3 regions of the Chryseobacterium sp. FW101-FHT12H09 genome follow, and region 3 is predicted to be linked to each of the others. Evidence: riboswitches for the same ligand, from Rfam matches in the RefSeq annotation. Region 3 holds a riboswitch; each other region holds the start of a gene.

Region 1 (3,284 bases), on a different contig from region 3:
GAAATCTTATTCTGTTCTCAAAACTTCCCCCATATTCATCTGTTCTGATATTAGAAAGTGGAGATAAAAATTGATGGATCAAATAACCATGTGCCCCATGAATTTCTATGATGTCAAAACCAGCTTTAACAGCTCTTCTTGCAGCAGTCTTAAAATTTTGAACCTGTTCTTTAATTTCTTCAACAGTTAAAACATGTGGAATTCTTTCAGTCGGATGATAAGGAATTGGACTTGGAGCAAGAGTTTCCCATCCTTCCTCCATGGGAATCTGAATATTATTCCAGGTAGATCCTTTTCTTCCAGCATGCGCCAGCTGGATTCCAATCTTACTTTCAGAATTTGAATGAATGAATTCTACAATTTTCTGAAGCTTGGCCGCCTGTTCGTCATTCCAGATACCCATACATTTATTGGTAATTCTTCCACGAGGTTCAACACCCGTTGCTTCAACCATTACTAATCCTGTTCCTCCTTGGGATCTACTTCCATAGTGGACAAAATGAAAGTCATTTGCTAATCCGTTTTCACACGAATACATACACATGGGAGACATTACCCAACGGTTTTTCAGTTCAACATTTCTAAACTGTATTGGAGTATATAACATCTTTATCTATTTTGGATTTTAATATTAAATGACGGAATAAAATTGGCTTGCCTACGTGCTGAAAAAGAACTAATTTTATCCCCCCTTTTTAGGCTCCAATATATGAAAAAAGACATACAGATCGGCTATGAATACTTTAAAAATAGTAGCGAACTGAACGATATAGAAAAAAAACTTTTCGAAAGAGCGAAACTAGCTCGTGAAAATGCTTATGCCCCTTATTCTGAGTTTTTTGTTGGCTGTTCCATTTTGCTGGAAAACGGTGAAATTTTCTCTGGAAACAATCAGGAAAATGCAGCCTTTCCTTCAGGACTTTGTGCTGAGAGAACAGCTTTATTCTGGGTTGGTGCTAACTTTCCGGATCAAAAGATCAAAAAGATCTTTATCGTGGGCGGACCTAAAGAATTTTCTGAAAAGAATCCTCCTATCCCTCCATGTGGAGCGTGCAGACAAAGTTTAATGGAGTACGAAACAAAGCAAAATGAAAATATTGATCTTTATTTCTCAAGCATGAATGATGAGATTGTAAAAGTTCATTCCATTAAAGATCTACTACCTTTCTATTTTGATGCTACGTTTTTATAATCACTAAGAGTAAAATCATGAAAGTTTAAATTTGCTTATCAATATCATTTAATAACAGAATATTTCGTGATTTCTGATTTAAAAAAACACATTTTAATAGATAAAATTGGCGTTTCTTTTTAAAAACTTATCTTTGCAAAAATTTTGGTTTTCAAGCTATTGAAAATAATAGGGAATTGGGTGGAAAACCCAAACTGTCCCCGCAACTGTAAATCGCAACTATCATATTCTATAACAAACCACTGTGCAAACGGGAAGGTATAGAAAAGCGAAAGTCAGGAGACCTGCCAAAATGATAATATCAAAAATATATTGCTTTCGGAGGAAAAGTAAAATAGTATGAAAAAAACTTTAGTACTACTTTTATCGTCATCTGCCTATTTTTTTTGTCTGGGACAGGAGAAAGCAATTGACACCGTGTATATTTTTGACAACCAAATGAATAAAGTAAAGCTTTTTCATAAGGTAAATACGATTACTCCACAAGATGTGGAAAAAAACTCCACCAATCTTTCAGAGCTTCTACGTTTCCAGTCCAGCGTTTACATTAAAGAAAATGGCCGTGGTGCTGTATCTTCGCCTTCATTTAGGGGAACAACTGCACAACAGACTGCTTTTGTATGGAATGGGATTAATATTAACTCCATATTTCTTGGACAAGGAGACATTAATAATATCCCTTTATTCGGATATGATCAGATTGGAATAAAAGCAGGTGGTGGAAGTGTCATTTATGGAAGTGGTGCTATTGGAGGAAGCATTCATCTCAATAACAATTTAGGCTTTAATGATGGCTTCAAAGCATCTTTATATTCTGAGGCAGGTTCTTTTAACACCTTTAATAATTTTGCTCAAGCTGCCTATAGCAATGATAAGTTCAGTTTTAAAGTTTCGGGAAATCACTCGATCAGTCAGAATGATTATGAAGTTGAAGAGAAAAATTACCTAAACAGAAACGGGAAATATTACAATACAACATTTAATGTTGGTATATCATACAAAATTGCCAATCATCAAACCCTTTCGTGGCAAAGTCAGTTTTTTGATTCCGCTCAAAACTATCCCATTTTTGTCGAAAATGGGAACAGAACAAGATATGAGACACAAAGTACCAGAAGCTTACTTTCTTGGGACATCAATAAAAGTAAATTTTCGAATAGCCTAAAAGCAGCTTATACAGAAGAAAACTTTCAATATTTCGGCAATTATAACGCTCCAAAAACAAGTGGATCTACAGGAAAGAATTACATTTTTAAAAATGATTTTAACTATTTCATTGTTCCAAAACTGAATTTTAATGTAATTACTGAATTTCAGGTGAATAAAGGAGAAGGATATCAGCCCGTCATCCCAGGTATAAAAACAGAGGGAATTGGAAATGTAAGTAGAAATGTGGGATCTGTGGCTGGATTATTACGCTATTTCCCAACGAAAGATCTGCGTTTTGAGGCTGGAGTAAAAAAAGATTTTGTTGAAAATATAAATGCACCTCTGCTTTATTCATTATCCGGAAAATGGGATCCTCTACAATGGTACAGCGTAGGTTTGAATATATCCAAAAACTTCAGATTTCCCACTTTCAATGAGCTGTATTGGAATCCCGGGGGAAACCTTGATTTAAAACCAGAAACATCATTCCAGATAGATATGGATCATGATTTTAAATTTGGTGCGTTTAAACTTACATTAAGCCCATATTATCTTAATATTTCAGACAATATTGTTTGGCTTCCTACAGAATACGGTTATTGGTCTCCTGTAAATATCAACAAGGTGGAATCTTATGGTTTAGAATCTCAGATTACATTTGATAAAAAATTCAATGAACACCATTTCAGATTCAATGTTGGATATACCTTTGCCAAATCAATTAACAAAGAAACTAAGAACCAGATGGTATATGTCCCACTTCATAAAGTTTTTGGAAATTTTGATTATCAGTACGATTTCTTAAAATTTTATGTTCAGGGTTTATTTAACGGTCTTACATATACCACAACCGATGAAAAAAGAGAAGACGCTCTGGATCCTTATTTTGTTTTAAACACTGGAATTTCGGCAACCATCCTAAAAAAATACATCATAGGGTTTA
Region 2 (3,284 bases), on a different contig from region 3:
GTGTTTTTTCTGTTCTGGAGGTGATCACTAATCTTAAGCTTAAAGTCCTGGAAATCCCTATTCATGGTGAAGACGGATTTGACACAGAATATTTGAAAAAGGTTTCTGCTGCCAATGATATCAAAGCACTTGTTGTTACCCCAAATTTCCATAATCCAACAGGGAGGTTAATGACTGATAATACCAAAAAGGAGCTGTTATCCATTGCCATGGATCATCAGTTTCCGATCATTGAAAATGATCTGTATGGAGATCTTTATTTTGGTGATGAACGTCCTTCCAGCATACGCAATTTTGATGAATATGGCTGGGTGATGACCTTTTCTTCTTTTTCTAAAACATTGGCACCGGGTATTCGTCTCGGTTGGTTACATTCAGGGAGGTACCATGCAAAGGCAGAGAGGCTGAGGTTTTCTCTGGGAAGATCGGTAGCTCCAATATATCAGGAGTTATTGCTTAAATTACTTGAAGATCACAGCTATAGTAAGCATTTACGTTCGTTTCGTAAACAATTGTATGATCAGGCTAGAGATGTTTTACAGGCGTTACGTACTTCTTTTCCAGAGGGTTCATATTTTGAGGATCCGCAAGGGGGATACAGCATTTGGGGAAGCTTATCAAAAGCAGTTGATATGAAGATGTTTTATAGGTATTGCGATGACCAGAGGATTTTATTTACCCCAGGAGAAATCTTTAGTTTGACAGATCAGTTTAGTCATCATTTTCGGATTGTTTTTGCTGACCGTATTACTTCTCACAGTTTAATATCTTTGAAAAATGCAGGCGAGAAAGTTAAAGAGCTTTTATAGCTGTTTTTTGCAATATAGTATACTTTTAACCTGACTTTTTTCAAAATGAAACAGGAAGAGGTGATTATGAATTTTAGTTTTCTCTCAATTCGCATGAGATCTTTTTTGATATTTATAGCATATGTTTTTTCTAAAAAACGTCCTTAGCATTCCTTTTCGACAATTTATTTTTATATGATTTTTGTCATTTAGTTATTTTTTTAAAATTTTGAATTACTTTTAATTGTCATATTTACAGGCTGTTGTAAAATCCTAACGCTTGTTCGTGAATTAATATATTAACGTTTCAATAAAATAGTTATATTTACCACCAAGGAGTTCATTTAAACTTCTTTATCAACCGAAACTGGTTACACTTAGCTGTGAATTAAAAGGGAATCGTGTGTAAATCACGAACTGTCGCGCAACTGTAAGTAACACTCAAAAGGTTTTTATCAATCAAGGTCCACTGTTCGCTCTTGTGAATGGGAAGGACGATAAAAATCGTTACAAGTCAGGAGACCTGCCTATTTCGAATTGACGATGCTTTCGCGATCTGAAGCTTATAGTCAGGTATGATACGTTTTGATAATCGTGCACAACTTTTTCTGGGTACATTATCATAATTTAGAGATAGTTTGTAGTATTAGCTTTTAAAGTTATGCTGTATCTATAACTCTGGCGTATCACCCCTTTCCATAATTTTCTCTCTTACAAAGTATTGTGAAGTTTATCACCCTCTTTTTATAATGATTTATAAACATTAAAAAGATGATTGTATACCCATTCAGCCGTTCGCTAAGGTTTATAGGTCGTTTGATTAATTTAACAGAATTTAAAAAAGATAATTTTTTAAATTGTTGATGGTATGTGAGTTAAATACATTAAAACGAACAATAATATTAAAGATGAGTAAAAATGTTAGTTTAGAGTCTGCCGGATTACGGTTTCGGGAGGCGATGCAAAAAGAAAGTCCTCTTCAGATTGTAGGAGCGATCAATGCTAATCATGCATTGTTGGCACAGCAGGCAGGTTTCAATGCCATTTATCTTTCAGGAGGAGGGGTTGCTGCAGGTTCTTTAGGAGTTCCCGATCTGGGAATAACAACCCTTGAAGATGTATTAATCGATATTCAACGGATAACCAACGTATGTGATCTGCCATTATTGGTGGACGTGGATACGGGCTTTGGTCCTTCAGCATTTAATGTGGCAAGAACTGTAAAATCCTTAATTAAAGCTGGAGCTGGGGCTTTACATATTGAAGATCAGGTAGGAGCAAAACGTTGTGGACACCGTCCTGGTAAAGAAGTAGTGAGTAAAGATGAAATGGTAGACCGCTTAAAAGCTGCGGTTGATGCAAGGACAGATGAAAATTTCGTTATCGGAGCAAGAACAGATGCTTTTGCGAATGAAGGATTAGAAAGAACATTGGAAAGAGCAGTTGCTTACAAAGAAGCCGGGGCAGATTTTATATTTGCGGAAGCTGTTCCTGATTTAAGCTATTACCAAAAATTTGTCGATGCAACAGGTATTCCCGTATTAGCCAATATCACCGAATTTGGAATGATCAGAATGTACACTGTTGATGAACTTAAAAATGCTGGAGTAGGTTTGATTTTATATCCACTTTCGGCCTTCCGTGCAGCGAATAAAGCTGCTCAGAATGTTTATGAACATATCCGAAAGGATGGCACTCAGGTTAATGTACTTGATACTATGCAAACCCGCGACGAGCTTTACAAAAGTATCGGCTATCACGACTATGAACAAAAATTAAATAACCTATTTCAAAAGAACAAAAATATCAATGAATAATGAACCTATTTTTAAGCCCAAAAAAAGCGTAGCGCTTTCGGGTGTAACAGCTGGTAATACTGCTCTCTGCAGTGTTGGTAAAAGCGGAAATGATCTCCATTACAGAGGTTATGATATTTTGGATCTTGCGGAAAAAGCACAATTTGAAGAGGTAGCTTACCTTCTTATTTATGGACAATTACCAACAGGAGCTCAATTAAAAAACTATAAAGCCAAATTAAAATCATTGAGAGGACTGCCTCACTCTGTAAGAAATATCTTAAAAAGTATTCCGGCAGCTGCACACCCGATGGATGTCATGCGTTCAATGGTTTCAGCGATTGGAAGCATTCAGCCTGAAAAAGATGATCATAATGTAGCAGGAGCAAGAGATATTGCTGACAAATTATTGGCATCATTCAGTTCCGGGCTTTTATATTGGTATCACTATACTCATAATGGGAAAGAGATTGATGTAGAAACTGATGATGATACTATTGGTGGACATTTCCTGCATTTGTTGCATGGTAAAAAGGCTCCTGATTCCTGGGTAAAAGCAATGGAGATATCCCTTAATCTCTATGCCGAGCATGAATTTAATGCTTCTACTTTTACTGCTCGTGTTATTGCTGGTACATCTTCGGATTTCTATTCCTGTATAACAGGAGCAATCGGAGCATTAAGAGGCCCTAAGCATGGC
Region 3 (3,284 bases):
CATACAACTGGGCAGATTTAACTTATGTGAAAGTTTTCATGTTTTATCCCGAAACAGAACCCAGATTTTTTGGAAGTATTTTCTTTAGTAAACTAATCTCCAGTCCATTTTTAAGCTTTCTTTTTCCACGGGACTTTGTGAGTAAACATCAAGACTTATTATTGATGGATGATTCAAAAGGACAAGGCAGAAAAACCCTTTTTGAAAATGCTAAAATTTCCGAAAACAAAGGAATCAGCAGCGATGGCCCTATGTTTCCTGCAGGTAAGGGATTCAAATCTATATTCTTTATAGTTGCAAACAAAAAAGCGAAGGAACAGACCGAAAATATCATTGAAACCAATAATTTTCTGATAGAAGAAGCTGATAAAAAGAACATTTATAAAGATCCTGGGTTCGTGCTGGATAAAATTTTATTGAACGATTTTTATACTTTGGATTTTAATAGGATTAGAAGATAATGTCCTGCATATTGAACCGTCTTTTTAAATATTTCAAACAAAGTTCAACCTTTTTACAGGTCATCTAAAACCAATAACTAATATTAAGGATTTAGAGTTATATAATTATCTTCCGAAAAGTATTTAATTTATATATTTGATGCATCAAAAATTTTTCATAATGATTTCCGTAAATAAAGCAGTCTATTTATCAGCCATCAGTTTATTCTCATTAGCTTTTGTAAAAGGCCAGCAAAAAATTCCTTTTGGAGTGGTAAAGGCTGAAGAGGGTTACGCGAATGTTAGGGTTGCCAAGGATAATTATAGAAAAATTGTTGATAAGATCAGAATGCGTAAAGGGGACGTCTTTCTTTATGTAAAACCGGCTCCGGGAGAAACGGAATGGTTATGGATCAAATATCCCGAAAAGCAAGACACTGAAAAACCTTTTGTGAGATATGAGAATCTTGACAAAGAAGGTATGGTGAATAAAGAACGTGTAGCTTTTATTGATCAGCTTCCTCAATACACACCGTCCAAATCCAAAAACGGAAGATCCCTTATTTTCACTGACAATAACAATCCTAAAATACCTACTGCCCAAAGAAATAAGGTTATCATTGATGTCTATCCTTCCAATGCCAGTTATAGGAAACAGGAAAAAGATGCGGATGGAACAATCCTTACTATTGATAAAGTAAAACCTTGGGGTATCAGTAAAGAACTTCCTGAAGGGATGACAGAAATCAAGTCTATCCGTGTACAACAGGTTGGAAGAGGTTCCGTTTTTGTAAGAGAAGCTATTAAAAATATGTTCCAGCCGACTATGGATTTCAATAACATTAGTGTTGCTGCTATTGACAATGATAACATTTTTCTTTATATGATCAACGGTTCCGGGGAAAACAGATATACCACGCTCTGGACGATCAGACAGGGAAAGGTTGCTCACCAGATTATTTTTAAAAATCCTGAATAATTCATTATACTTCTCTGTATTATCCTTATTTTTGTCATTGAAAAAGTTTTAACGCTTATTCATCACAGGAATTGGTTCTGTTTAATCACAGATTAATAGGGAATCGTGTGAAAATCACGAACTGTCGCGCAACTGTAAGTAACTAAAGTCTTTATAATAAACCACTGTGCAAAAGCATGGGAAGGGATAAGGATGTTACAAGTCAGGAGACCTGCCACTTTCTATAAACAAGAAACTTTCGCGGCTTGAAGTTTATTGATCTGATGGATTGTTTCAGGAATTTCACCTTTCCTGTTATTATTCTGTTTGCTTCAATATATTTCATTTCGCTTTAATTTAATAATGAAATATGACTACAGAAGAAAGAATTCAAGCATCCGAAACCAGAATCTTTAAAGCGGTTTTCCCTAACACAACCAATCATTATGATACTCTTTTTGGAGGTACAGCGATGCAATTGATGGATGAAGTGGCATTTATTACTGCTACACGTTTTGCAAGAAAAAGAGTGGTAACTGTAAGCAGCGACAAAATTGACTTTAAGAAACCTATTCCTGCCGGAACTATTGTCGAGCTGATAGGAACGGTTTCTCATGTTGGAACAACAAGTATGAAAGTAAATGTAGAGATCTACACGGAACAAATGTATTCTTATGAAAGAGAAAGAGCTATTGTGGGAGACTTTACTTTTGTGGCTATCGATGAATTTAAAAAGCCTGTTCAAATACTATAATTAGATGAGAAACGCAAGTCAAATTGACTTGCGTTTTCTTTATTTTAAAACTTTTTCGGTCTCTAAACTTCTATTAAGCAGAAGCTGGAAAGCTTCACCCATTTCATCAGAAGCTCTGCTTATTGCATTTTCCAGCATATTTCTGATTTGACTCTCGGTTACTTTTGCTTCGGTCCAGCTTTTCCCCGAAGTATGTGAGTTAAGAATAAATGGCATAATACGGTCTATTGCACAGGCAAAAATAGCATCCGCAGTCTGCTCTTCTTCAAACTCCAACCATAGATTGAAAAACTCTGAACGTAAAGGTTCATCTAAAATTCCAAAAATATTCTGAGCTGATAATTTCTCTCTTTCAAATTTGCCAACCATTGCTTTCTCATCAAATAAGAATGTATCACCAGCTTCAATTTCTACCAGATCATGGATAGAAAGCATCCTTATAACTCTTAACAAATCGATATCTGTCCTGTTTTTAGCATATGGAAAAAGTACCTGTGCCAGTATTATTATCTGCCAAGAGTGTTCAGCAGTATTTTCCCGTCTTGAATCATCTGCATTATAATTTCTTCTCTGCACATTTTTTAAAGCATCTACTGCTAAAATAAAATCGATCTCTTTTTGTATTTTCATTTTAATCTTCTTTATAGTACTGTTTGATCGGATATTTTTTTGATTTTACGATCCACTTGTTATTGATCTTTTGTCGCTTTGTTACTTTTACGAATTCTTCACCACCCATTGCATCTTCTTCCAGCTCGTAAACTTTATCTAGTCCTTTTTTCGGAATTACCTGATACTCTGTTGTTAAATGCCAGCAACACCCGGATTTAGAAAATGTAATTAATCTCTTTCTTTTAGGATCTGTTTGAAACATTCCCAGATTTTCAAAAGCAAGAGTAGTTAATTCATCACTGATAACGAATTGTTTTTTTGTAGAATTGTAGACATATACATCATAGGATGGACCACCATAACTGCTTTCATTCCCATTTCGTATTGCAATATCTTCTGAACCATCAAAATTAAAATCTTCAAAAATCAATGGACTTTGCTCATCATATAATTGAATAACATTGACACTTGGTTGCTGGTCTTTATTCAAATAAAAGTAAAGATCATCAGAGGTTAAAGT

What was found. A riboswitch is a leader RNA that binds a small molecule or an ion and turns the genes downstream of it on or off. The one in region 3 is predicted to bind cobalamin.
Region 1: another riboswitch for cobalamin. It lies ahead of AC3WRL_RS03615 (TonB-dependent receptor plug domain-containing protein); the one in region 3 lies ahead of AC3WRL_RS15085 (acyl-CoA thioesterase).
Region 2: another riboswitch for cobalamin. It lies ahead of prpB (methylisocitrate lyase); the one in region 3 lies ahead of AC3WRL_RS15085 (acyl-CoA thioesterase).

Annotation. Positions count from the first base shown of each region.
Region 1 covers NZ_JBYTCP010000001.1:799,643-802,926, forward strand. The annotation lists gene namA (NADPH dehydrogenase NamA) at 1-607, opposite strand, end outside; gene AC3WRL_RS03610 (cytidine deaminase) at 710-1,192, shown strand; cobalamin riboswitch at 1,321-1,498, shown strand; gene AC3WRL_RS03615 (TonB-dependent receptor plug domain-containing protein) at 1,532-3,284, shown strand, end outside.
Region 2 covers NZ_JBYTCP010000001.1:694,727-698,010, reverse strand. The annotation lists gene AC3WRL_RS03125 (aminotransferase-like domain-containing protein) at 1-809, shown strand, start outside; cobalamin riboswitch at 1,140-1,333, shown strand; gene prpB (methylisocitrate lyase) at 1,697-2,605, shown strand; gene prpC (bifunctional 2-methylcitrate synthase/citrate synthase) at 2,598-3,284, shown strand, end outside.
Region 3 covers NZ_JBYTCP010000003.1:946,006-949,289, forward strand. The annotation lists gene AC3WRL_RS15075 (hypothetical protein) at 1-461, shown strand, start outside; gene AC3WRL_RS15080 (hypothetical protein) at 622-1,419, shown strand; cobalamin riboswitch at 1,475-1,652, shown strand; gene AC3WRL_RS15085 (acyl-CoA thioesterase) at 1,769-2,152, shown strand; gene AC3WRL_RS15090 (HD domain-containing protein) at 2,192-2,782, opposite strand; gene AC3WRL_RS15095 (XAC2610-related protein) at 2,784-3,284, opposite strand, start outside.